Regions from separate parts of the Rhizobium sp. 62_C5_N11_2 genome, predicted to be linked through region 1. Evidence: riboswitches for the same ligand, from Rfam matches in the RefSeq annotation. Region 1 holds a riboswitch; each other region holds the start of a gene.

Region 1 (7,290 bases):
TCCGGTGCAAGCTCACGGGCAAGCGCCTTGGAATAGGTCGCAACGAAGGCTTTCGAAGCCGAATAGATCGAGGAGCCGGGGCTGCCGCCGGTCAGCGCCGAAATCGAAACCGTGTTGACGATGGCAGCGCCTTCAGCCGCCTTCAATGCCGGCAGCAGCGCGCGTGTCAGCGCCACCACCGATGTCTGGTTGAGCCGCACGACCGCCTCATATTCTGCGTCGGTGAGCGTGGCAGCGGGAAAACGGCCAAGCATGGTACCGGCATTGTTGACAAGCACATCGACCCTGTCGAAGAAGGCGAGAGCATCTTCAGCAAATTGCGCTGCCCCACCGACTGCGGAGAAATCGGCATGCAGCAGCAGCGCCCGTCTTTCAGATTCAGCCGTCAGCAGGAAATCCGGGAGGTCGCGTCCCGGCTTGCGCCCGGTATGGACGATTACTTTCGCGCCGCAGTCCAGGAACTGCCGGGCCACTTCAAGGCCGATGCCGCGACCGGCGCCGGTCACGACCACATTGCGATTTTCGAACAGTCTGGGATGAAACACGAAGCCGTCCTCCTCGCGGACAGTGCCGCCGGTTGCGTCACTCGCCCTTAACATATGAGCACGCCGACCGAAAGAAAGGCGCGCATCGATCTTTCCCGGGAGAGACTTGGTCTCACCCCGGAAACTGCTCTTCCCAAGAAGTTCCAGCCTTTTAGTTTTCGGTCTCCAGAAGCCGCGCGCCTGGCCCCTCCCTGCCGAGCCGGTCGCAGGGATTGCGCAACGGACAGCTTTCGATCGACAGGCAGCCGCAGCCGATGCAACCTGTCAGACGGTCGCGCAGCAGGCTAAGCCGCCTGATTCGCGCGTCGAGATCATCCTTCCAGCGCGCCGACAGCGTCTGCCAGTCGGCGACGGTCGGCGTGCGTCCCTGCGGCAGGGACTCGAACGCCGCCTGGATTTCCGAAAGCGGAATGCCAACACGCTGCGCCACCTTGATGATGCCGAGCCGGCGCAGCACATCGCGGCCATAGCGCCGCTGGTTGCCGCGGGAGCGGATGCTCGAGATCAGCCCCTTGGTCTCGTAAAAATGCAGCGCCGAGACGGCCAGGCCGCTGCGCTCTGCCACTTCACCGACCGTCAGGAGCTTGCCGAGCGGCGCCGCAGGAATTGTATCCATCACCTCTTGACCTCAATATTAGTTGAGGTTTTATAACCTTGGCTCCTGCAATCGTAAAGTCCAATCGCAACAAGGAGCGACGCGTGAAAACACCCACCAGGCTGGCTGTCATCTATGGGAGCACGAGAGAGGGCCGCATCTGCGACCGGGTGGTCAAATGGCTGACGCAGGAGCTCGTCCGCTTCCCGCAATTTGATATCGACATCATCGACCCGCTGGATTTCGCGCTGCCGGCCAACCGTGACATGACGCACCCCGAAATCGACAGGCTCGCCGGACGGCTTGGCATGGCCGACGCCTTCATCATCGTCACGCCGGAATACAATCACAGCTTCACCGCCTCGTTGAAGTCGATCATCGATTTCTTCTTCGAGCCCTGGCAGGGCAAGCCGGTCGCCTTCGTTTCCTATGGCGGCATATCTGGCGGCCTGCGCGCCGTCGAACAACTGCGGCTCGTCTTTGCCGAACTCCACGCCGTGACGATCCGCGATTCGGTCAGCTTTGCCGCACCTTGGAACCGCTTCGACACAGACGGGCGGCTCGACAATCCCGCCGACGCAATGCGTTTGCTCGATCGGATGATGGCGAGGCTGGAATGGTGGACGCAGGCGCTCGTCACTGCCCGCAGCGATCGTCCCTATACCGACACAGAGCGCCGCGCGTCTTTTCGGACGCGCTAAGGACGCTCTATTACTTTGAATCTGCGCATAATCCTTTCCGAAAATCGATTCCGATTTTCGGGGTTATGCGCTAGCCGCCTGAGGCAGAGAGCTCCGGTTCCGTTCCCGGCAGGTACGGAACCATTGGGAACACCCGGACAGGACCTCCGTCCGGGTGTTTCCCGTCGCATCAGGTCCATCCCGACCGCGCAGACGGGTTCGCAATTTTGCTGTTGCGGGGAGGAAACCCCGGTGATAGTTTCCGCGCAAATAACAGGGGAGCTCCGTATCGCCGGGGCTGAGATGTGAGGTGCAAGCCTCTGGACCCTTCAAAGCTGATCTGGGTAATGCCAGCGGAGCGAGGTTCAGATGTTCTCAGGCGCACAGGTGTCACTCTATCCGATGTCCGGCAATTTCGTCGGCATCATTCTTGATGCCGTCAAGGCGCTCGACCCCTATCGCGACCGGCTGCGCATCGAGACCGATGACATCTCCACACTGCTGGTCGGCCCGCCTGACATTCTCTTCGCCGCCATGCACGATCTTTTCGTCGCCGCCGCAAAGACCGGCGAGCATTGCGTCCTGTCAGCCGCCGTTTCACGCGGCTGCCCCGGCGAGCCTGACGACGCCATCTGCGGCGTCAACCCCTCCCTCGGTCAGGCGGAGCCGCTTGCCGAGCGTATGACAGCCGCACTTGCCGCCGTTGAAACCACCACCGAGACCGGCCAGCCGACCGCTGCGCAATTCTCGCTCTACGTCATGGGAACCGGTACCCATATGGACGAGATTTATGGCTGCATCGACTTCCTGAAGCGCTCTGGCACCTTCGACCGTGCCAAGAATTTCTGCACCAGGCTTTCTGGCGATGCCGGTGCCGTCTTCGCAACCATTCGTGAGGCCTTCTATCGCTTCGGCGACCCCGAGGGACATGTTACCCTCGACATCACGGCGTCTGCCAATAGCCCGACGAAAGCCTGAAATCGAACGCTGATGACACTGCCACAACCATCGGCTTCGCGCCTTGCCGCGCTCCGCGCCGCTCTCTACCGGGGCATACCCGCCTTGCTGGCCGGCTGCGTCTTTTTGGCGGCATGGGAACTCTATGTCGATCTTTCCGGTATCAAAGCTTCCATCCTGCCGGCGCCTTCGCGCATCGTCATCCAGGGCTGGCTGAACCGCGAGGCGCTGATATCAAACACCTGGCCGACGCTCGGCGCGACACTCGGAGGTTTCGCGCTGTCGCTGGCCTTCGCCTTCGCCGCCTCGATCCTCATGGATTTCGTGCCCTTCATGCGCCGGGCATTGCTGCCGATCTTCATCGCCAGCCAGACCCTGCCGCTGGTGGCGATCGCGCCCCTCGTCGTCCTCTGGTTCGGCTTCGGCCTGTTGCCGAAGATCCTGCTGGTGGCGCTCGTCACCTTCTTCCCGCTGCTCGTCGCCTTGCTGCAGGGCTATGAATCGACTGACCGCGACATCGCCGAATTGCTGAATTCGATGAAGGCGAGCCGCTGGCGCATTTTCCGCCTGGCACGGCTTCCCTCCTCGCTGCCCTATTTCTTCGCCGGCCTGCGGATCTCGATCACCTATGCTGTCGTCGGCGCGATCTTTGCCGAATATGCCGGCGCCGCCCGCGGCCTCGGCATCTATATCCTCAACGCCAAGAACAATTTCCGTCCCGATCTCGTGCTCGCCGCCGTCGTCATCAGCGCCGTTCTGACACTCTGCCTCTTCGGAGCGACGCTATTGATCCAGCGCCTCGTCATGCCCTGGCAGCCAACCGCGGAGCGGCGCCGATGAGCGATACAATGGTTGAACTGCACAATATCTCGAAGTCCTTCGACGGCATGAAGGTGCTCGGCGATATTTCGCTCGCCGTCGCAGACGGCGAGTTCGTTTCGATCGTCGGCCCGTCCGGCTCCGGAAAATCGACGGTGCTGCGACTGCTGACCCAGGCACTGCGCCCCGATGCCGGCACCATGCTTTTTAAGGGCGTGCCGCTGGAACAGGCGCCGCATTCCTTCGCCTTCATGCCGCAACGCGATGCGCTGATGCCCTGGCGCCGGATCATCGACAATGCGGCACTCGGTCTCGAGGTGAAAGGCATGAGCCGCCGCGCGGCCCGCGCCGCCGTCGCGCCGCTGTTCGAGAGCTTCGGCCTTGCCGGCTTCGAACACCACTATCCCTCCGAACTGTCAGGCGGCATGCGCCAGCGCGCCGCGCTGCTGCGCACCGTCGTCCAGACCCAGGACATGCTGCTGCTCGACGAGCCTTTCGGCGCGCTCGACGCGCTGACGCGCACGCAGATCCAGGAATGGCTGCAGGGCATGTGGACCGAACACCGTTGGACGGCGCTGCTGATCACCCATGATGTTCGCGAGGCCGTGTTCCTCTCCGACCGGATCTACGTGCTTTCGGCCCGTCCGGCGCGTATCATCCGCGAATTCCGCGTTCCCCTGCCCCGCCCGAGAAGCATTGCCGATCTCGGCTCGCCGGCGGCCCAGGCGATCGAAACCGAAATCCTGCAAACCCTGCTTCATCCGCTAGAACAGGATGATTTTAGGCCAGTCGGCCTCAAATCTGAATCCTGTTCTGATTTAAAGAGTTAGAGCATGATGTCGTCCGAAAACCGCTCACACTTTTCGGCATCATGCTCTAGAGACCTGAGGAGGTCACCATGCTGCTTCTCACCCGTCGCCAGACGATCTTCGCCGCCATCGCGGCAAGCCTCGCCGGCCGTACCGCCCTCGCCCAATCGGCGCCCGCAAAGGTTCGCATCGCGCTCGACTGGACACCCAACACCAACCATATCGGCATCTATGTCGCCAAGGCGAAGGGCTTCTATGCCGATGCCGGGCTCGATGTCGAGATTCTTCCCTTCACCGATACCAGCGCCGGAACGCTGGTGTCCAACGGCGTTGCCGATTTCGGCATCAGCAGCGAGATCGAGACCCTCACGCAGCGCGCTGGCGGCGGTGACGTGAAGATGGTCTACGGCGTCGTCCAGACGGAAACCGCACGCCTGATCTTCAAGGGCGGACGCGACGACATCAAGAGCCCGAAAGACCTCGACGGCAAGACCTATGGCGGCTTTGGCGGTACCTGGGAGAGCGCGCTGATCTCGGCGATGATCCGCAATGACGGCGGCAAAGGCGACGTCAAGACCGTCACCCTCGGCACCTCCGCTTACGAGGCGCTGGACAATGGCTCGATCGATTTCACGCTGGAGATATACACCTGGGAAGGCATCGCCGCCGAACTGGAAAACCGGAAGATCGGCCGCTTCCACTATTCCGATTATGGCATTCCCGACGAGCAGACGACGGTCATCGTCTCCAGCGACGCCTATCTCTCCGCAAGTCGGGAACACGCTCGCGCCTTCATCCAGGCGACACGAAAGGGTTATGCCTACTCCGTCGACCATCCCGACGAAGCCTGCGAGCTGCTGATCTCTGGAAGCAACGGCGCACTGATGAACACGGAACTGGTAAAGGCTTCTCAAAAGGCATTGATCGAAGGGCACTTCCTGAAATCCGAGGCCGGCGTGATCGGTAAGCTCGACCCGGCAAAGGCCGAGGGCCTCGGCGGCTTCCTGATGGAGAATGGCATTTTGGTCGATGCGAATGGCGCCGCACTCAAGGAGAGGCCGGACTTTTCCACCTATTATACCAACGAACTTCTCGACTGAGCCCACCCCCTGCCTTGCCCGTCGCGGCTTTCCGCTGCAAAATCTCAGATACGGATTCAGATCTTGGGCCGCTCCGGCCCAAGATCTGAATCCGTATCTAAATCAAGGAAGTGGTGCATGATGTCGTCCGAGCACCGCTCACACTTTTCGGCATCGTGCTCTGGGCAAGGTGGGGAGGCAGGATGCGACAACAGGAGAGACTGGCCGGAGCGGACTTTCTGCGTGCGACGGCATGTCTCCTGGTGCTCGCCCACCACTTCGCGCTGCGGCTGGATATGCGCAGAATCCCTGACGAACTCGGACCGACCGCACATATCCTCCGCTTCGGCAATTTCGGCGTCGCCATCTTCTTCGTGCTCAGCGGCTTTCTTCTTGCCCATCCCTTCTGGCGCGCGCTCGACGCCGGTAGCGCCATGCCGAGCCTCCGCCATTACGCGATCCGCAGGGCGGCGCGCATCGCTCCGGGCTTCTGGTTCGCCGCCACCATCGGCTTCGCTCTCAGCCTGACGCTGCTTGCCCTGCCGCTGACTCCGGAGCTTGTGCTCCGCTATGTCTCCGGGCTGCTGTTCATGAGCCAGTGGCATTGGCGTACCTTGTTTCCTGTCGAAGCCGACGGGCCGCTCTGGTCCATTGCCTTCGAGGTCACCAGCTATGTGCTCCTGCCGATCTGCTTTCTCCTGCTATTTCGTTTGCCCCTCCTGAGGCGGCGCCCGTTGCTTGCCCGCTTCGCCTGGCTTTGCGTCATCGCAGCCGTACTTCTCGCCCATGTGCTGATTCTGGCCTTATTTCCGCTCGACGACATCGGACGCGGCTGGCAGTACGGCCTGCAGGGCGGCGCGAAGGAGTGGATGCCGAGATATAATCCGATCGGCTTCTTTGCCGTCTTCGCGCTCGGCGCGCTTGCCGCGAGCGTCGAGGTCATGCTCCCAACAAGGCGCGCCTCCTGGTTCGATGTTGTATCGCTCCTGGCCATCGCCGTTGCCGGCTACCGCCTCGTCATATCGCCCGGCGGCTCCGACGAGGCTTACGGCTGGCTCGAAATCCCCTACGGTTTTCCGGTCTTTCCGCTGGCGGTGGCAACGGCGCTCGTTTCGCTCAGCCATTCGCAACACCTGGGAAGGCTGTTCGACAACGCTCCTGTCCGCTACATCGCAAAGATCTCCTTCGGCATCTATATCTGGCAGGAGATCATCCTGATATTGATCCAGAGACTCGACCCGGGCTCGTTTGGCTTTTCCTCGGAAAATGTCGTCGCCGGCTGGCTGCAATCTTGCGGGCTGGCGGCGGCGCTCATCCTTCTGGTCGCGAGTCTCAGCTACTTCCTGCTGGAAAAACCGGCGATCGATTTCGGCAACCGGCTGACATCTCGCCTACCCAATCGGGCTACTCCTTTCAAAGTATAAATTCCCCATAAGTGCAACTACAGGCATTAAGGTTAACGCGAAATACTCCCATTTTTGGCGTCTTTAGGGTTATCAAATTCATATTTATACCGATGACAAACGATACGTGACCATGTATCTGTCTCACTGCTGTTCAGTATCGCATCTAAACTTGTGGACCTTGCGTAATGAATGCTTTTACTTCGAAGACGAATTCACGCTTCGATCCGTCTCAGCGTCAGGACAAAACCAAGACCCTGGTTATAGCGAACTCCAACATTCGCCAGCCGGATAGCTTTTCCCCTGTAGAAAGAAAAATGGCGTTGCGGCTGGCCATGAAGCGGTTGATCGACATCGTCGCCTCAGTCAGCGCCCTCCTCGTGCTGGCGCCGCTTTTTCTGGC
Region 2 (7,290 bases), on a different contig from region 1:
ACAGCAGCGTATAGAGATGGGCAGCCTCGGCGAAGCTCAGCCCCTTCTGGAAGATACCGATCGCCAGGCCGCCTATGAGATTGACGGCGACGATCACCAATCCTGCGACCGCATCGCCCTTGACGAAGCGCATGGCGCCGTCCATCGCGCCGAAGAACTGGCTCTCCTGTTCGAGACGCGACCGGCGCTTTTGCGCAGCTTCCGTGGTGATATGGCCGTTGCGCAGGTCGCTGTCGATGGCGAGCTGCTTGCCCGGCATGGCATCGAGCGTGAAACGCGCGCCGACCTCTGCGATACGCTCGGCGCCCTTCGTCACCACGATGAACTGCACCAGCGCCACGATCAGAAAAATGATCAGGCCGACGACGACATTTCCCGCAACGACGAAATCGCCGAAGGCCATGATGATCTCGCCGGCATCGGCATCCGCCAGCACGAGCCGCGTCGAGGAAATCGTCAAGGCCAGGCGGAACAGCGTGCCGATCAGAATGACCGCGGGAAAGGTCGAGATTTCAAGCACGCTCTTCAGATAGGTCGTGGTGATCAGCACCACGAAAGCGAAGGAGAGATTGAAGGCGATCAGCACGTCCAGAACGATTGTCGGAAGCGGCAGCACCATCATCGTCACGACGGAGGCGAAAAACACCGCAAGCAGCATATCGGTGCGCCGCGCAAGCATGGCGATGGCGGATGACCTTACCTTCATGATCCGGCTTCCGACGCCATCGCCTATTCTTGTTCGCTGCTGGAAATTTCGGCGAGCTTCGGCTCGGCACTGCCGGCGGAGGCGAAATTGACCGTATCGTCCTCACTGTCGCGGGAAACGATCATCTGGTCGTTGCCGATCTCCTTGATCCGCCAGCCGCTCGCAACGACATCGCCTTCCTCGTAGCGGCGGCCGTCGGAGCCGATGATGAACCTGACTGGCGTATAGCCGGCGGCGGCGACGAAGCCGTCGAGACCGGAAGAGAGGGCGGTGAGATCGACGATGGAAACGGAACCACCGCGCCGGCTCATCGAGGCGATGATGCTACGCAGCTTCGTCTTGTCAGGCAGGCCGAGAGGTCGCGATCCTTCGCCGATGCGAATTTCGTCGGCGGTGGCGACGATGCTAAGATCTTGGGGAATCTGAGCCATACGAATGGCCTGGCGGATTTCGGCAGCGATCGCCGCCGATGACGGCGCCGGTTCGGGTGCGGCGGAAACCCTGACGGGCGGGCCTTCGTGAGCCGGCGCGTCGCTGTTGTAAAGGCCGACCAGCAAAAGCATCGCCGCCAGCCCGAGAAGGCCGGCAGCCGCAATCCGGCGTGGCGCGAACCGCCCGCGCCCGGCGCCGAGACCTTCGAGTTCGCAGGCCGTGCCGTCGAAGGAGATGGTCTGCCTCTTTGTAAGGCTCATCGTTCGATCACGCGGGATGGAATGACCATCGATCACCACGTCATCCCGCAGCGCGGTAAACGACACCGCGTCGGAGCCGCGGGAGCGCTGCAGACTGATGGCAAAGGCGGGTTCCGGTTTGGCGCCGAGGATGATCAGGTCGCAATCGGCGCTGCCGCCGACAACCTGCCGCTCCGCCGTCAACGGCAGAATGGAGCTGCGCCCGGCGCGCGTGATACGCAAGACCGGTCCGCCGCGGCCTGACGCAGCGTTGCCGGCGTTACCTCTGAATGTCGGCGAAGAGGGATCTAGATTCATAGCCATCTTGTTCCCGAACCGTCCGTCGAGCGGCTTTTATTGTCTTCGAGAGCGGGGAAGCGAGACGGGCGAACCCGTCGCGCCATTGTTTCAATCAGCCTGGGCCGATCTTCTTGATGGCGTTTGCGACGCCGTTGATCTTGGTGATTTCAGTTGCAACCTGCAGGCTCTGCGCGGTCGCTTCGTTCTGGGCCGACTTGAAGGCGGAAATCGCCGAGCCGATACCCGCATCGAGTGTCGAAGTACTAGTGCTGGTAGCCATGTCTTGAACTCCTTGCATGGTTTTGGCGGCCAAAATCTTGCAGAATTCCGGATCGAATTCAACAGCTTATGTTAAAAAGTTATTAATTCGCGATATGTACAACAATTGCGCGAAATGGATATCCGTCCTGTTCCCAGCGGACCGATGATCTGCAACAGTAGATCAGATAATTATTAACAGACTGGATTTCGCAGCCCCCTGATTTCCTTCGTTCATTAGTTGTCGGGCGGCATCCGGATCGTGAGGTAAACTCAGATGTTTGCGCGTTTTGTTTACATGGCCGCTATCGGACTGCTGGTCTCCTTTCCTCCATCAGCCGGCGCCGGCGAGCGGGAGGTGCGCCTGGATGTCGTCTCCCTGCCGCTTGGCGATGTCGTCCAGACGCTGTCCTTCATGTCTGGCATCCCGGTCACGACAGTCGGGACGCTGAGCGGCAAGGTCGAGCACTGGTCCGTCCGAGAAAGCGGAGCCAAGGCCTTCGTCAAGCTTGGCGATGCCAGCAATCTCTTCGTCGCCTATGACGGCAGCCGCATCATCATCGCGCCTAAGCAGGAGGTCTCCACCGTTGTCCTCGATCGCGGCGACCGCAGCTGGAAGACCGAGCAAAACGCCATTCGCGCGCTGTTCCCGCTACTGCCGGACGATGCACTGCGTGAAGATCCCGCCAGCGGCTTGGTGCTGGTGCGCGGCCCCTCCGTCTTCACCAAGGCCGTCGAAGACGTGCTGAGCCGGCAGGAAGCCGACAGCATCAAGGTCATCAAGGGCGGCCAGCTGGAAATCCTGACGACGAACAACGGTGCCTGAGCGGCTGATATGAAGGCGCTGAAGTCTCTCAGGCAGTTACTGGAGATCCGCAGCCTGCGGGCGGACAATCTTTCCCGCAGCCTCTCCGAGGCGCGGGCGGACGCCGAAAACGCGCGGGAGCGGGAAGCGAAAGCCTCCGAAGCGCTCGACATGGCAGCAAGCCGGGCCGCAGGCAATCCTATCGTCGACGAATTGCGCAAGAGCGGCGTTATCTCCGCCGCCAAGCTTCAGGACGCGTTGATGCGACAATCCGTATTGCGCAGCCATGAAGCCGATGCCGGCCGATCGCTTGCGCAGCGCAAAGACGCCCGGTGCGCCGCGCAAGAGCGGGCAGAACAAGCCGCCGCCGATTTTTCGCGAGCACAGAAGGCGGTATTGCGCGCCGAATTTTCGCTTGAAGCAGCGGAGAAAGTCGACCGGTAGAGAGCTAAGAACCAGCAGATGAACCAACCGCCTTGGCAGCGAACCAGCGTAACCACTGTCCTGATGCAACGTTCCGCGTCATCGCTTGATCATTGATGTTCAGCCTCAGCTTGAAATTAGTGCTCACGTTACGAATGCGAAACCTACCCGGGCTCCCCTCTTGTTCAGCAATGGCTGGATGGTGAACTTCGAGCGCATCACGATACGGAGTTGATCCGCGGCGTCGACCGGCCGTAATGGCTCCGCAGCTGGTGTCTTAAGCCAGGGTCCGAGTACGGCACGCTCATTCCAGCGCGTTTCCTCCGAGCGCCATCTGTTTTTCTCCCGCCAAGCCTGTTTGCTCATCGTAGCTAGGAACTGCTCAACGGCCATGCCAATGATAACGCCCTCAAACAGCGCGGCGATTAGCAGTTCAGGAATTTCGAAGTCTGCAATGGCTATACCGCCCGAAGCGCCTACTGCGGCAGCCCCGATGATCAGCCGAGGTGCTGCTCACAGCACCAACCTTTGGCCATATTGCATGCCCCTCTCCGGATTTCCCGCCACGATAGTACAACGCGCGTACCATATCCAAAAAAATGAGGCCTCGACCGCATGAAGCTTCCCCCGAGAAACCGATATTGGCTCTAGAGGACAGTCGACATCCGCTTCCGCTCAGGACGTTCCTACGTCGTGGCACGGCGCGATTTCGAGGCCAGCGCTCCGGCTTGTTGCTATGGAGCTCACGTTTTGGACGAAGATCGCATAATGGATCGTCGGGGACGGCGTGATCGCGCTGCTTGTGGGGTCGATTCGGATCCAGCCGGTGGGATTCGGGTGGCGGAAGCGCTCGCGCACTGAGAGCCTGCGCAATCGACAAAGCTAAGCACCTTCGCGGGCCGAAGGAACCTGTCTTAAGGAACGGGCGGGCCCGGCATTTCTCGCCTCGGTGGAGGTGGCGAATATCCGCCAGTTAGGTTCCTATTGCGGCGCGCATATCGCGCTTGTGAAATGCAATTAGCGGAGGCACGGAGACTTCCGGTTTCAACGGCGATTTTAGACGGGAAGCCGTCATGCTTGACGAGCAAGAAAAATATGCATTAGGCCTTGCTTGACAGAAGGGCAGCTCCGGTCTTTCATGGCGGCATTCACCAGGGGGGCCCGGCAAGGGGCTGAGATACTGCTGAACAATAAGGTGTTGCTTGTTGTGGCGCAGTGACCCGTTGAACCTGATCCAGTTCATACTGGCGTAGGGACGGTGCAAGCGCTCCAAGGCTTCGGATTCACGCGTGGAATCCATGCCGGCGTCTTTTCATCATTCCGGCTGACTGGGTCTCCAACTTTCAATTTGGAGCCTCAAACTATGACATTGCCGCAAAAAACTTCACCCCAACCGTCACCACCGGCCCGCTGCCAGTGTCGCGGAAGATCCATACCGGGAGTTATCCACAGTCATGTCCGCGTGCCGATGCGCGGAATCAGCGTCCATCCGACCGCCGGCGAGCCGCCTTTCGTCGTCTATGATTCCTCCCATCCCGACACCGCCCGCAGCTACCGTGACGAGACCTTGCCGAAGGAAGCGCACAAGGTGGCGCATTTCTGCTCGATGCGCATATCGCACAACATCCGCGCCGAGGCGCAGAAGGAGGGGCTGGACGCGATGGCGGCGAAATACCGACAGGGCGGCGAACTTTACATGTCGGTCGTAGAGGCCGCTAAAATACCGATTGGAGGATGACCATGCGCGTTCTTGTCAAGGGGGCCGGCGTTGCCGGCCTCACCGTGGCCTGGCAGCTTTATCGCCAAGGCTTCCGCGTCACCCTTACGGAGCTGGCCGACAAGGTCGGGGGCGGCGCCTCCGGCCTTGCCGGCGGCATGCTCGCCCCGTGGTGCGAACGGGAAAGTGCGGAGGAACCGGTGCTGACGCTCGGTCGTAATGCCGCCGATTGGTGGGAGGCAGCATTGCCCGGCCACGTCAAACGCCGAGGAACGCTGGTGGTCGCGGGTGGGCGAGATACCGCCGAGCTGGACCGCTTTTCCCGCCGCACAAGCGGATGGGAATGGCTGGACGAGGCGGCGATCGCAGCTCTGGAGCCTGATCTCGCCGGCCGCTTCCGCAGGGCGTTGTTCTTCCGGCAGGAAGCGCACCTCGATCCACGGCAGGCGCTCTCGGGACTTGCGGCAGGACTGGAGAACGCCCGCGTGCTTCTCGTGTTCGGCGTCACGGGCAATGCGAACGTTGCCCATTATGACCGGGTGATCGACTGCACCGGTGCCGCCCAGATTGGCCAACTGCCCGAATTGCGTGGTGTTCGAGGCGAGATGCTCTGCGTCGAAACGCGCGAGGTCAGCCTTTCTCGCCCCGTCCGCCTGCTGCATCCGCGCCACCCGATCTATATCGTGCCGCGCGAAAAGAACTGCTTCATGGTCGGTGCGACGATGATCGAAAGTGACGATGCGGGGCCGATTACCGCGCGTTCGCTGATGGAGTTGCTGAATGCTGCCTATGCGATGCATCCCGCCTTCGGCGAGGCACGCGTCACGGAAACAGGCGCAGGCGTGCGGCCCGCTTATCCCGATAATCTACCGCGCGTGACGCAGGAGAAACACACCCTCCATGTCAACGGCCTCTATCGCCATGGCTTTTTGCTGGCGCCGGCCATGGCCGGAGAGGTGGCGCGGCTTCTTCTAACAGAACAAACGGAAAGGAGGGCGCCATGACCTTCATCATCAATGGCGAGGAACAACAGGTCGCGGCCGCGACGCTCGCAGATCTGCTTCTCGCTCTGGACTACGAAGGCGGGTGGCTCGCAACCGCGGTGAACGGCGAACTGGTACACCGCGAGGATCGCGTCGATTTCATGCTTGGCGAGCGCGACCGCATTGAAATTCTCTCACCGATGCAAGGAGGCTAAGATGCTGAAACTTTACAGCGTCGAGGTCCATTCCCGGCTGCTGCTTGGCACCGCCCGCTACCCGTCTCCGGCCGTGCTTGCGGAAGCAGTGAGACGATCGAAGACCGAAATTGTAACTGTTTCGCTTCGGCGCGAGGCCGTCGGCGGCAAGGCGGGCGGCGCCTTCTTTGAGCTGATCCGCGAGCTTGATGTGCGCGTGCTTCCCAACACGGCCGGATGCCACAGCGTGCAGGAGGCTGTGCTGACGGCGAAGATGGCGCGCGATGTTTTCCGCACCGACTGGATCAAGCTCGAAGTGATCGGCCATCACGATACGCTGCAGCCCGATGTTTTCGGCCTCGTCGAGGCGGCACGCATCCTGACCGGCGAGGGCTTTCACGTCTTCCCCTATACGACCGACGATCTTGTCGTCGCCGAAAGGCTGCTGGACGCCGGCTGCCGCGTCCTGATGCCTTGGTGCGCGCCGATCGGCTCTGCCATGGGAGCGGTGAACCCGATGGCGCTGCGGGCATTCCGAGCACATTTTCCGGATGTGCCGCTCATCGTTGATGCCGGCATCGGCCGCCCATCTCATGCCGCCGCCGTCATGGAATACGGCTATGATGCCGTTCTTCTGAACACCGCCGTTGCCGGCGCGGGTGATCCCGCCGCCATGGCCGAGGCCTTCGCGTTTGCCATCAATGCCGGCCGCATCGCGCATGGCGCCGTGCCGCTGGAGCCGCGCGACATGGCCGTTCCTTCCACTCCCGTCATCGGAAAGGCCGTCTTTTCATGAAGCTCGATCCCTTCTATCTCATCGTCGACAGCGCCAACTGGGTCGAGCGTCTCGTGCCGCTCGGCGTCAAACTCGTCCAGCTGCGCATCAAGGACCAGCCAGAGCCGGTGCTTCGCGAGGAGATCCGGCGTGCGAAAGCCGCCTGCGCGGCAGCGGACTGCCGATTGATCGTCAACGATTACTGGAAGCTCGCGATCGATGAGGGATGCGATTTCATCCATCTCGGGCAGGAGGATCTGGCGGCAGCCGATCTGGCTGCAATCGGCCGCGCCGGCCTGAAGCTCGGCCTTTCCACGCACGACATGGCGGAACTAGAGACGGCGCTGGCCGCCCGTCCGGATTACGTGGCATTCGGACCGGTCTGGCCCACGGTGCTCAAAGAGATGAGATGGACGCCACAAGGCGTCGAACGCATTGCGAACTGGCGGCGGCGTGTC
Region 3 (7,290 bases), on a different contig from region 1:
CGTTCGCCCGCGGCGGGTTGTCGGTGCTGCCCATCATCTCGGTGACGGCGAAATGCTCGAATTGCGTCAGCATGTCCCCTCCTCACGCTGCCCTGGCGACGGCGACACCCATCATCGCTTCGGGCGTGACCAGGGCCTCGAGTTCCGCTTCGGAAAGCCCGTCCGTGCCGGCCGGGCGTTCCGGCACGACGAACCAGCGGATCTGGGCGCTGGAATCCCAGACCTTGATCTCGACCGCATCGGGAACCGCCAGCCCGAACTCCGTCAGCACGGCGCGCGGCTCGCGGGCGGCACGGCTGCGGAAGGTCGGGTCCTTGTACCAGTAGGGCGGCAGGCCGAGCACCGGCCACGGATAGCAGGAGCAAAGCGTGCAGATGATGAGGTTATGGACATGGGGGGCGTTGGCCACCGCGCGCATGTGTTCGCCCTCGGCACCCGCCATGCCCTCGGGCAACTGAAGTTCGGCGATGGCCTTCGGCGTGTCGGCGACGAGCCTGTCCTTGAACGCCGGGTCGACCCAGGCGCGCGCGACGATCTTGGCGCCGTTGAACGGCCCCATCTTTGTCTCGAAGAAATCGAGGACTGTATCGACGGTTTTGTCGGTGATCACGCCCTTTTTGATCAGCAGGGCTTCCAGGGCTTTGACGCGGGCGGTGCTGTAGGCTTCCCGGTCCTGGCGATAGTGAAAACGGTCCATCATTGTTGTGGCTCCTTGACTGGAATGGCGGCGACTGGTGTGCGTCTCAGGCGGCCTTGGAGGCTTCGCCGGCTTCCGGTGCCTCGACATAGTGGGCGTAGAGATCGGCATAGAGGCTGAAATTCTTCTCGGCATTATCGGGCCAGAGGTCACTCGGTTCGAAGCGAACGCAGTAGACCGGCATCGCCGCGCCGACGCCGTCGGGGCCGGTGTCGCAGAGATAGGTGTAAGCCCCGTCATAGACGGTCTCGATCGTTCCGAACTTGTTGCGGAGGAAACCGGGCAGCCTCGTATGCTCGACGGTCGGCACATCGCGGATCGCCACCGTATCGCCGACTTTGAATTCGAAGTTCACGCCGACGTCGCGCTTGGGGCTGTCGCCTTCGACTAGATATTGCACGACGCGCCGGTCGATCGCCTCATCGCCGGCCTCGTGCAGCGGCTTCGACGGCTCGTTGTAATATTCCTCCGTCAGCGCATCGAGCTCTTCTGCCGTGATATAGCCGTTGTCGATGAAGTATCCCGATATTCCGCCGAGCCACTTCTCGTAATAGCGAAACCTGAAATAATCGAAGGGATTGAGGGACTCCGCCCCTTTCCTGAGGTCCGCCCAGGTCCAGATGGTCTTGAACGTCGATGGCGTCTCGGGAAGCGGAAGCTGCGGCGACAGCGCCATCATCGCCGTATGGATGCCGAAGATCCTGGTTTCCCAGACATCGACGAAAACGCGCGTTTCGGTGCTCACGGGCCCCAGCCCCTCAAGGCCGCCAAGATAATGCTGAAGTTTCATGGGATCGTTCCTTTATGGTGAATGATGACGATGACGCTCAGGCGGTCGCGGATTTCTTGCCCGCCAGAAGCTGGGTTCCGATTTCCGAGAGCAGGCCGAAGACGCCGCCGAGCAGCATGGCGGCCATGGCGACGAGGGTCGGATGATTGAGACCTGAGGTGACGATCGTCGTGTCCGTCGCCGCGCTGGTGCCGACGAGAGAAGCGAAGCCGAAGACGATCGCCGGCGGAAAGTTCAAGATCGGGATGGCCGAGGCCAGGATCATTGCTGAGGTGCCGGCGCCGACCAGGATCGCCGCAAAGATCGGGTGGGCCGGGCCATACTGGATGATCAGCAGCGTGATCGAGGCGATGCCGATGCCGGTCCAGTTGGAAACGATCGATTTGACCAGACCCTGGTTTCCGCCGCCGCAGGCGAAGAACGACGCCCAGGCGATGAAGGTGACCCACACGGGAACGGGAAATATCGTCGCGGTGATATAGGTGTCGATGGCGCCGAGCACACCGAGGCTGATCATTGCGGCAACGAGCGGGGGCATGGGTCTGTCTCCTTGTTGAGGGGTTGGGCGGATGCGCATCAGGATGCCAGCGCGCGCTGCTGGCTGAGGCAGCTCATGAAGCCGTCTCGAAGCATCGCGTCGTCGAGGTTCCTGCCGATGAAGACGATTTCGTTGAGCCGCTTTTCCGATGGCCCCCAGGCCTTTCCGGGGCGTCCTTCAAGCGTCATGTGCACGCCGTGAAAGACATAGCGGCGCTGCTCGCCGTGGAGATTCAGCACGCCCTTCATGCGGAAGAGGTCCGTGCCGATCTCCTGAGCCAGGCGATTGAGCCAGACGTTCAGCGCCGCTGGATCGAGCGGGCCGAAGTCCTGGATCGCCACGCAACCGATGCTCTGGTCGTGCTCGTGTTCATGGTCCTTGAGAATATCGGGGTCGATAGACAGGATGTTCTTGAGGTCGAAGGCGCCGACGTCGAGCACCGCGGAGAGCTCGACCTTGCAATCCCTCGTCCGGATGATCCGGGCAAGCGGATTGATCCCGCGCAATTGCTGCTCGGTGGCGGCAAGGTCCTCGGCGCTCTCCAGGTCGATCTTGTTGAGCAGCAGCACGTCGGCAAAGCTGATCTGCTCCCTCGCCTCGTCCTGAGAGAGCTGTTGCTTCATATGGCGGGCATCGACGACGGTCACGATCGCATCAAGCTGCAGCCGCCTGGCGAGCGTTTCGTCGAGCAGGAAGGACTGGATAACCGGCGCCGGATCGGCAAGACCCGAAGTCTCGATGATGATGCGGTCGATTGGCCGTCCGGAGCGCAGCAGTTCGCCGATCGCGGCGATGAGATCGCCCCTGACAGTGCAGCAGATGCAGCCATTGTTCAGCTCGATGACCTCGTCCGCCGTCGGCACCACGAGCTTTCCATCGATGCCGACCTCCCCATATTCGTTGACGATCACCGCTACGCTCTCGTTTTCGATTGAGGTGAGCAGGTGATTGAGAAGCGTGGTCTTGCCGGTCCCGAGAAACCCGGTCAGAATTGTCGTCGCAAGCTTTGCCATGCCTCATCCCCTTGCCGTCCGAGCACGCCTCCGCCGTCTCGGCCAAATGACCGGGCTGAAAAGGCGGCTCCGCTGCTGTTTGCTGGTCTGATTACGCCGGAAGCGCCGATCAGACGAGGAGAATTACACTTGCAATACCGTCACGAGGCAAGAGACCTGATGTTTCATATTCGGCCAAATAAACCGCAGATTCTGCCAAAATGATGAGCTTTTTGATTTTTGATTAAAAACTGATCATACCGTCTAATTATTGATCTTATTGCCCCTTTCCCGATCATTGACAGGATGGGCATGAAAAACAGTCTGGTTTGCGCAGCTTTGGCGAGGGACGCCATGCGCAAGTTGGCTTTTCGAGGGCATTCTATTGTCGCCGGCGAAAGTGGTGCCGCTAGGGGTGGTCGGGTGACAGCGGATGGGCACCGAGCCGTTGGCGACTGCTTTGCGTTCCTGGAGGTTCTGGCGGGGAATTGGGCCGGCGCTGAGCATGCCACATTCGCTAAACTCCATGAAGCCAGTCAGCCCAGCGGCGCGATGAACAGAACTCAAGCGGTCGGGATATGGGTTCTGAATGGTGCCCTAAGGGCTTGACGGAGCGGCATTTCTCACAATAGCTTAGCCCTATTCACCAGGGGGGTCCCGCCAAGGGGCTGAGATACTGCTGGTCGGATCGGCTTTGGCCGCCCGAGGCGCAGTGACCCGTTGAACCTGATCCAGTTCATACTGGCGTAGGGACGGTGCGGGCGCTGCGGCAGCGAGGGCGGGTATCCGTCCTTCGGAATCCACGGCGTTTTTTCATCATTCCAACACTGGAACTGGGTCTCCAAACGTCAAAACTTGGAGCCTCGAACCATGAATATTGCAGCCACCAAACTCACTCCGGTCGTCACCACAGGTCCGCTTCCCGCCTCCGCGAAAGTCCTGAAAGCAGGCACCATTCATCCGGATATCCGCGTACCGATGCGTCAGATCGCATTGCATCCGACCTCTGGCGAACCGCCGGTCACTGTCTACGATTCTTCCGGTCCCTACACAGCAGAAGGCGCTGCAATCCGCATCGATGCAGGCTTGCCACGCATGCGCGAAAGCTGGGTTCTTGCTCGCGGCGATGTGGAATCCTATGCCGGCCGCATCGTCAGGCCGGAGGATAACGGCTTTGTTTCCGGCGACCGGCTGACGCCGGAATTCCCCGTTCGCAACCAGCCTTTCAAGGCGAAGGCGGGGAGGGCCGTTACCCAGCTCGCCTATGCGCGGGCCGGCATCGTAACGCCGGAGATGGAATTCATCGCCATTCGCGAAAACCTCGGCCGAGAGGCGGCCAAGGATGCTCTCATCCGCGACGGCGAAAGTTTTGGGGCCCATATCCCTGACTATGTCACGCCCGAATTCGTCCGCCAGGAAATCGCTGCCGGTCGGGCAATCATTCCCGCCAATATCAACCACCCGGAACTGGAGCCGATGATCATCGGTCGCAATTTTCTGGTAAAGATCAATGCCAATATCGGCAATTCGGCTGTCACCTCGTCGATGGAGGAGGAAGTCGAAAAGATGGTCTGGGCCATCCGCTGGGGCGCCGATACGGTCATGGACCTGTCGACAGGCCGAAACATCCACAATATCCGCGAATGGATCATCCGCAATTCGCCGGTGCCGATCGGTACAGTGCCACTCTACCAGGCACTCGAAAAGGTGAACGGCATTGCCGAGGACCTCACCTGGGAGGTCTATCGCGATACGCTGATCGAACAGGCCGAGCAGGGCGTCGACTATTTCACCATCCATGCCGGCGTGCGGCTCGCCTATATCCCGCTGACCGTCAATCGCGTCACCGGCATCGTTTCCCGCGGCGGCTCGATCATGGCCAAGTGGTGTCTGCACCACCACAGGGAGAGTTTTCTCTACGAGCATTTCGAGGAGATCTGCGACATCTGCCGCGCTTACGACGTTTCCTTCTCGCTCGGTGATGGCCTGCGCCCGGGATCGATCGCTGATGCCAATGATGCGGCGCAGTTCGCGGAACTGGAAACGCTCGGCGAGTTAACGAAAATCGCCTGGGCGAAGGATTGCCAGGTGATGATCGAAGGTCCCGGCCATGTGCCGATGCACAAGATCAAGGAAAACATGGACAAGCAGCTTGCGGTCTGCGGCGAGGCGCCCTTTTATACGCTCGGACCGTTAACCACCGATATCGCGCCGGGCTACGACCACATCACGTCCGGCATCGGGGCTGCGATGATCGGCTGGTTCGGTACCGCCATGCTCTGCTACGTGACGCCCAAGGAACATCTCGGCCTGCCGGACCGCAACGACGTCAAGGTGGGCGTCATCACCTATAAGATCGCGGCGCATGCCGCCGATCTCGCCAAGGGCCATCCGGCGGCGCAGGTGCGCGACGATGCGCTGTCGCGCGCCCGTTTCGAGTTCCGATGGGAGGACCAGTTCAACCTCTCTCTCGATCCGGAAACCGCCCGTTCCTTCCACGACGAAACGCTGCCGAAGGAGGCGCATAAGGTGGCGCATTTCTGCTCCATGTGCGGCCCGAAATTCTGCTCCATGCGGATTTCGCACGATATCCGCGCCGAAGCGCAGAGGGAGGGGTTGGAAGCCATGGCCGCCAAATATCGCGATGGCGGCGATCTTTACATGCCGGTCGAAAACCTTCCGGGTAACGCATAGTGTCTGCGTTTCTCGTCAAGGGGGCCGGCGTTGCCGGCCTGGCGGCGGCCCATGAACTCGTCAAGCGGGGCTTTTCGGTTGAGGTGATCGAGAAGGCCGGCGCGGAGGGGCTTGGCGCCTCGCATTTTGCTGGAGGAATGCTGGCACCCTATTGCGAACGGGAGGCGGCCGAAGAGGTTGTCCTGACATTGGGCCTGGGCGCGGCCGGGTGGTGGGAGGAGGCCGTGCCCGGCGAAGTTCGCCGCCGCGGTACTCTTGTCGTGGCGCAGCCACGCGACCTTCCGGATCTCGCCCGGTTTGCCACGCGCACGACCGGTCATGTCTGGATTGATCGCAAGGGCGTAACCGACCTGGAACCTGCCCTTGCCGGCCGCTTCGAAAAGGCTCTTTTCTTCGAGCAGGAAGCGCATCTCGATCCACGGCGCGCACTGGCCGGGCTAGCCGACAGACTCCGCGAGCGCGGCGTGTTCTTCCATTTCGGCGGACAAGAGCCGCAAGACCGGCGATTTGTCGGCGTGCTCGACTGCACCGGGCCAGCGGCGATACCGCGATTTTCCGGCCTGCGCGGCGTGCGAGGCGAAATGCTCTATCTGGAAACTGCGGATGTGACGCTTTCCAGGCCGATCAGGATGCTGCATCCACGCCATCCGATCTATATCGTGCCCCGCGACGATCACCGTTTCATGGTCGGGGCGACGATGATCGAGGCCGAAGATGACGGACCGATTACCGCGCGTTCGCTCATGGAATTCCTGAACACGGCCTACACGCTGCATCCGGCGTTTGGCGAGGCACGCGTTATCGAGACCGGGACTGGCATACGTCCGGCGTTTGCCAACAACATTCCGCAAGTAATCGAAACGGAGGAGGGGCTCGCCATCGCCGGCATGCATCGGCATGGCTTCCTGTTGGCACCCGCCATGGCTGTGCGGGCCGCCGATATTCTCCTCTCGCGACATTCACGTCTGAAGGGCTAACCCCGTGAAACTGATCATCAATGGCGAAACCCAGGTCTGCGAGGCCGTAACCCTGGCCGAACTTCTTCATGTTCTCGAATACGAGGGCGACTGGTTGGCAACCGCCGTCAACGGAGATCTCGTGCATCGCGAGGACCGAGCCGGCCACCGACTCGACGACGGTGATCGTATCGAAATCCTGTCCCCGATGCAGGGAGGTTGATCCATGCTTTCTCTTTATGATGCTGAGTTGTCTTCGCGGCTTCTGCTCGGTACGGCGCGTTATCCGTCACCGGCCGTCCTTGCCGAGGCGGTAAACCGGTCCGGTGCCGAGATCGTCACGGTCTCGCTTCGCCGCGAAACGGCCGGCGGAAAGATGGGTGGAGCCTTCTTCGAACTCATCCGCCAGCTCGCGGTGCACGTCCTGCCCAACACCGCGGGATGTCACAGCGCATCGGAGGCGATTCTGACCGCCAAGATGGCACGCGAAATATTTGGTACCGACTGGATCAAGCTCGAGGTGATCGGTCATCACGACAGTCTCCAGCCGGATGTGTTCGAACTGGTCGAAGCCGCACGCATTCTTTGCGCGGAAGGGTTTTGCGTATTTCCCTATACGACGG

Evidence for each region. A riboswitch is a leader RNA that binds a small molecule or an ion and turns the genes downstream of it on or off. The one in region 1 is predicted to bind thiamine pyrophosphate.
Region 2: it holds a riboswitch for thiamine pyrophosphate, as region 1 does, so the genes downstream of both, AB8B31_RS32110 (phosphomethylpyrimidine synthase ThiC) here and AB8B31_RS19965 (YkoF family thiamine/hydroxymethylpyrimidine-binding protein) in region 1, are expected to answer to the same signal.
Region 3: it holds a riboswitch for thiamine pyrophosphate, as region 1 does, so the genes downstream of both, thiC (phosphomethylpyrimidine synthase ThiC) here and AB8B31_RS19965 (YkoF family thiamine/hydroxymethylpyrimidine-binding protein) in region 1, are expected to answer to the same signal.

What each region holds. Positions count from the first base shown of each region.
Region 1 is NZ_JBPWPW010000001.1:4,057,667-4,064,956, forward strand. Features, by position in the region: gene AB8B31_RS19950 (SDR family NAD(P)-dependent oxidoreductase) at 1-545, opposite strand, end outside; gene soxR (redox-sensitive transcriptional activator SoxR) at 697-1,161, opposite strand; gene AB8B31_RS19960 (NADPH-dependent FMN reductase) at 1,245-1,841, shown strand; TPP riboswitch at 2,086-2,199, shown strand; gene AB8B31_RS19965 (YkoF family thiamine/hydroxymethylpyrimidine-binding protein) at 2,190-2,798, shown strand; gene AB8B31_RS19970 (ABC transporter permease) at 2,811-3,617, shown strand; gene AB8B31_RS19975 (ABC transporter ATP-binding protein) at 3,614-4,426, shown strand; gene AB8B31_RS19980 (ABC transporter substrate-binding protein) at 4,495-5,505, shown strand; gene AB8B31_RS19985 (acyltransferase family protein) at 5,688-6,908, shown strand; gene AB8B31_RS19990 (sugar transferase) at 7,076-7,290, shown strand, end outside.
Region 2 is NZ_JBPWPW010000004.1:75,967-83,256, forward strand. Features, by position in the region: gene AB8B31_RS32080 (flagellar biosynthesis protein FlhA) at 1-706, opposite strand, end outside; gene AB8B31_RS32085 (SctD/MshK family protein) at 730-1,620, opposite strand; gene AB8B31_RS32090 (hypothetical protein) at 1,790-1,957, opposite strand; gene AB8B31_RS32095 (hypothetical protein) at 2,213-2,761, shown strand; gene AB8B31_RS32100 (hypothetical protein) at 2,771-3,184, shown strand; partial or broken gene AB8B31_RS32105 (DUF2726 domain-containing protein) at 3,329-3,664, opposite strand; TPP riboswitch at 4,307-4,437, shown strand; partial or broken gene AB8B31_RS32110 (phosphomethylpyrimidine synthase ThiC) at 4,689-4,901, shown strand; gene thiO (glycine oxidase ThiO) at 4,904-5,884, shown strand; gene thiS (sulfur carrier protein ThiS) at 5,881-6,078, shown strand; gene AB8B31_RS32125 (thiazole synthase) at 6,080-6,853, shown strand; gene AB8B31_RS32130 (thiamine phosphate synthase) at 6,850-7,290, shown strand, end outside.
Region 3 is NZ_JBPWPW010000002.1:634,298-641,587, forward strand. Features, by position in the region: gene AB8B31_RS26585 (nitrile hydratase accessory protein) at 1-73, opposite strand, end outside; gene nthA (nitrile hydratase subunit alpha) at 83-700, opposite strand; gene nthB (nitrile hydratase subunit beta) at 744-1,487, opposite strand; gene AB8B31_RS26600 (DUF1097 domain-containing protein) at 1,525-2,025, opposite strand; gene AB8B31_RS26605 (CobW family GTP-binding protein) at 2,064-3,038, opposite strand; TPP riboswitch at 3,656-3,788, shown strand; gene thiC (phosphomethylpyrimidine synthase ThiC) at 3,888-5,711, shown strand; gene thiO (glycine oxidase ThiO) at 5,711-6,688, shown strand; gene thiS (sulfur carrier protein ThiS) at 6,693-6,890, shown strand; gene AB8B31_RS26625 (thiazole synthase) at 6,894-7,290, shown strand, end outside.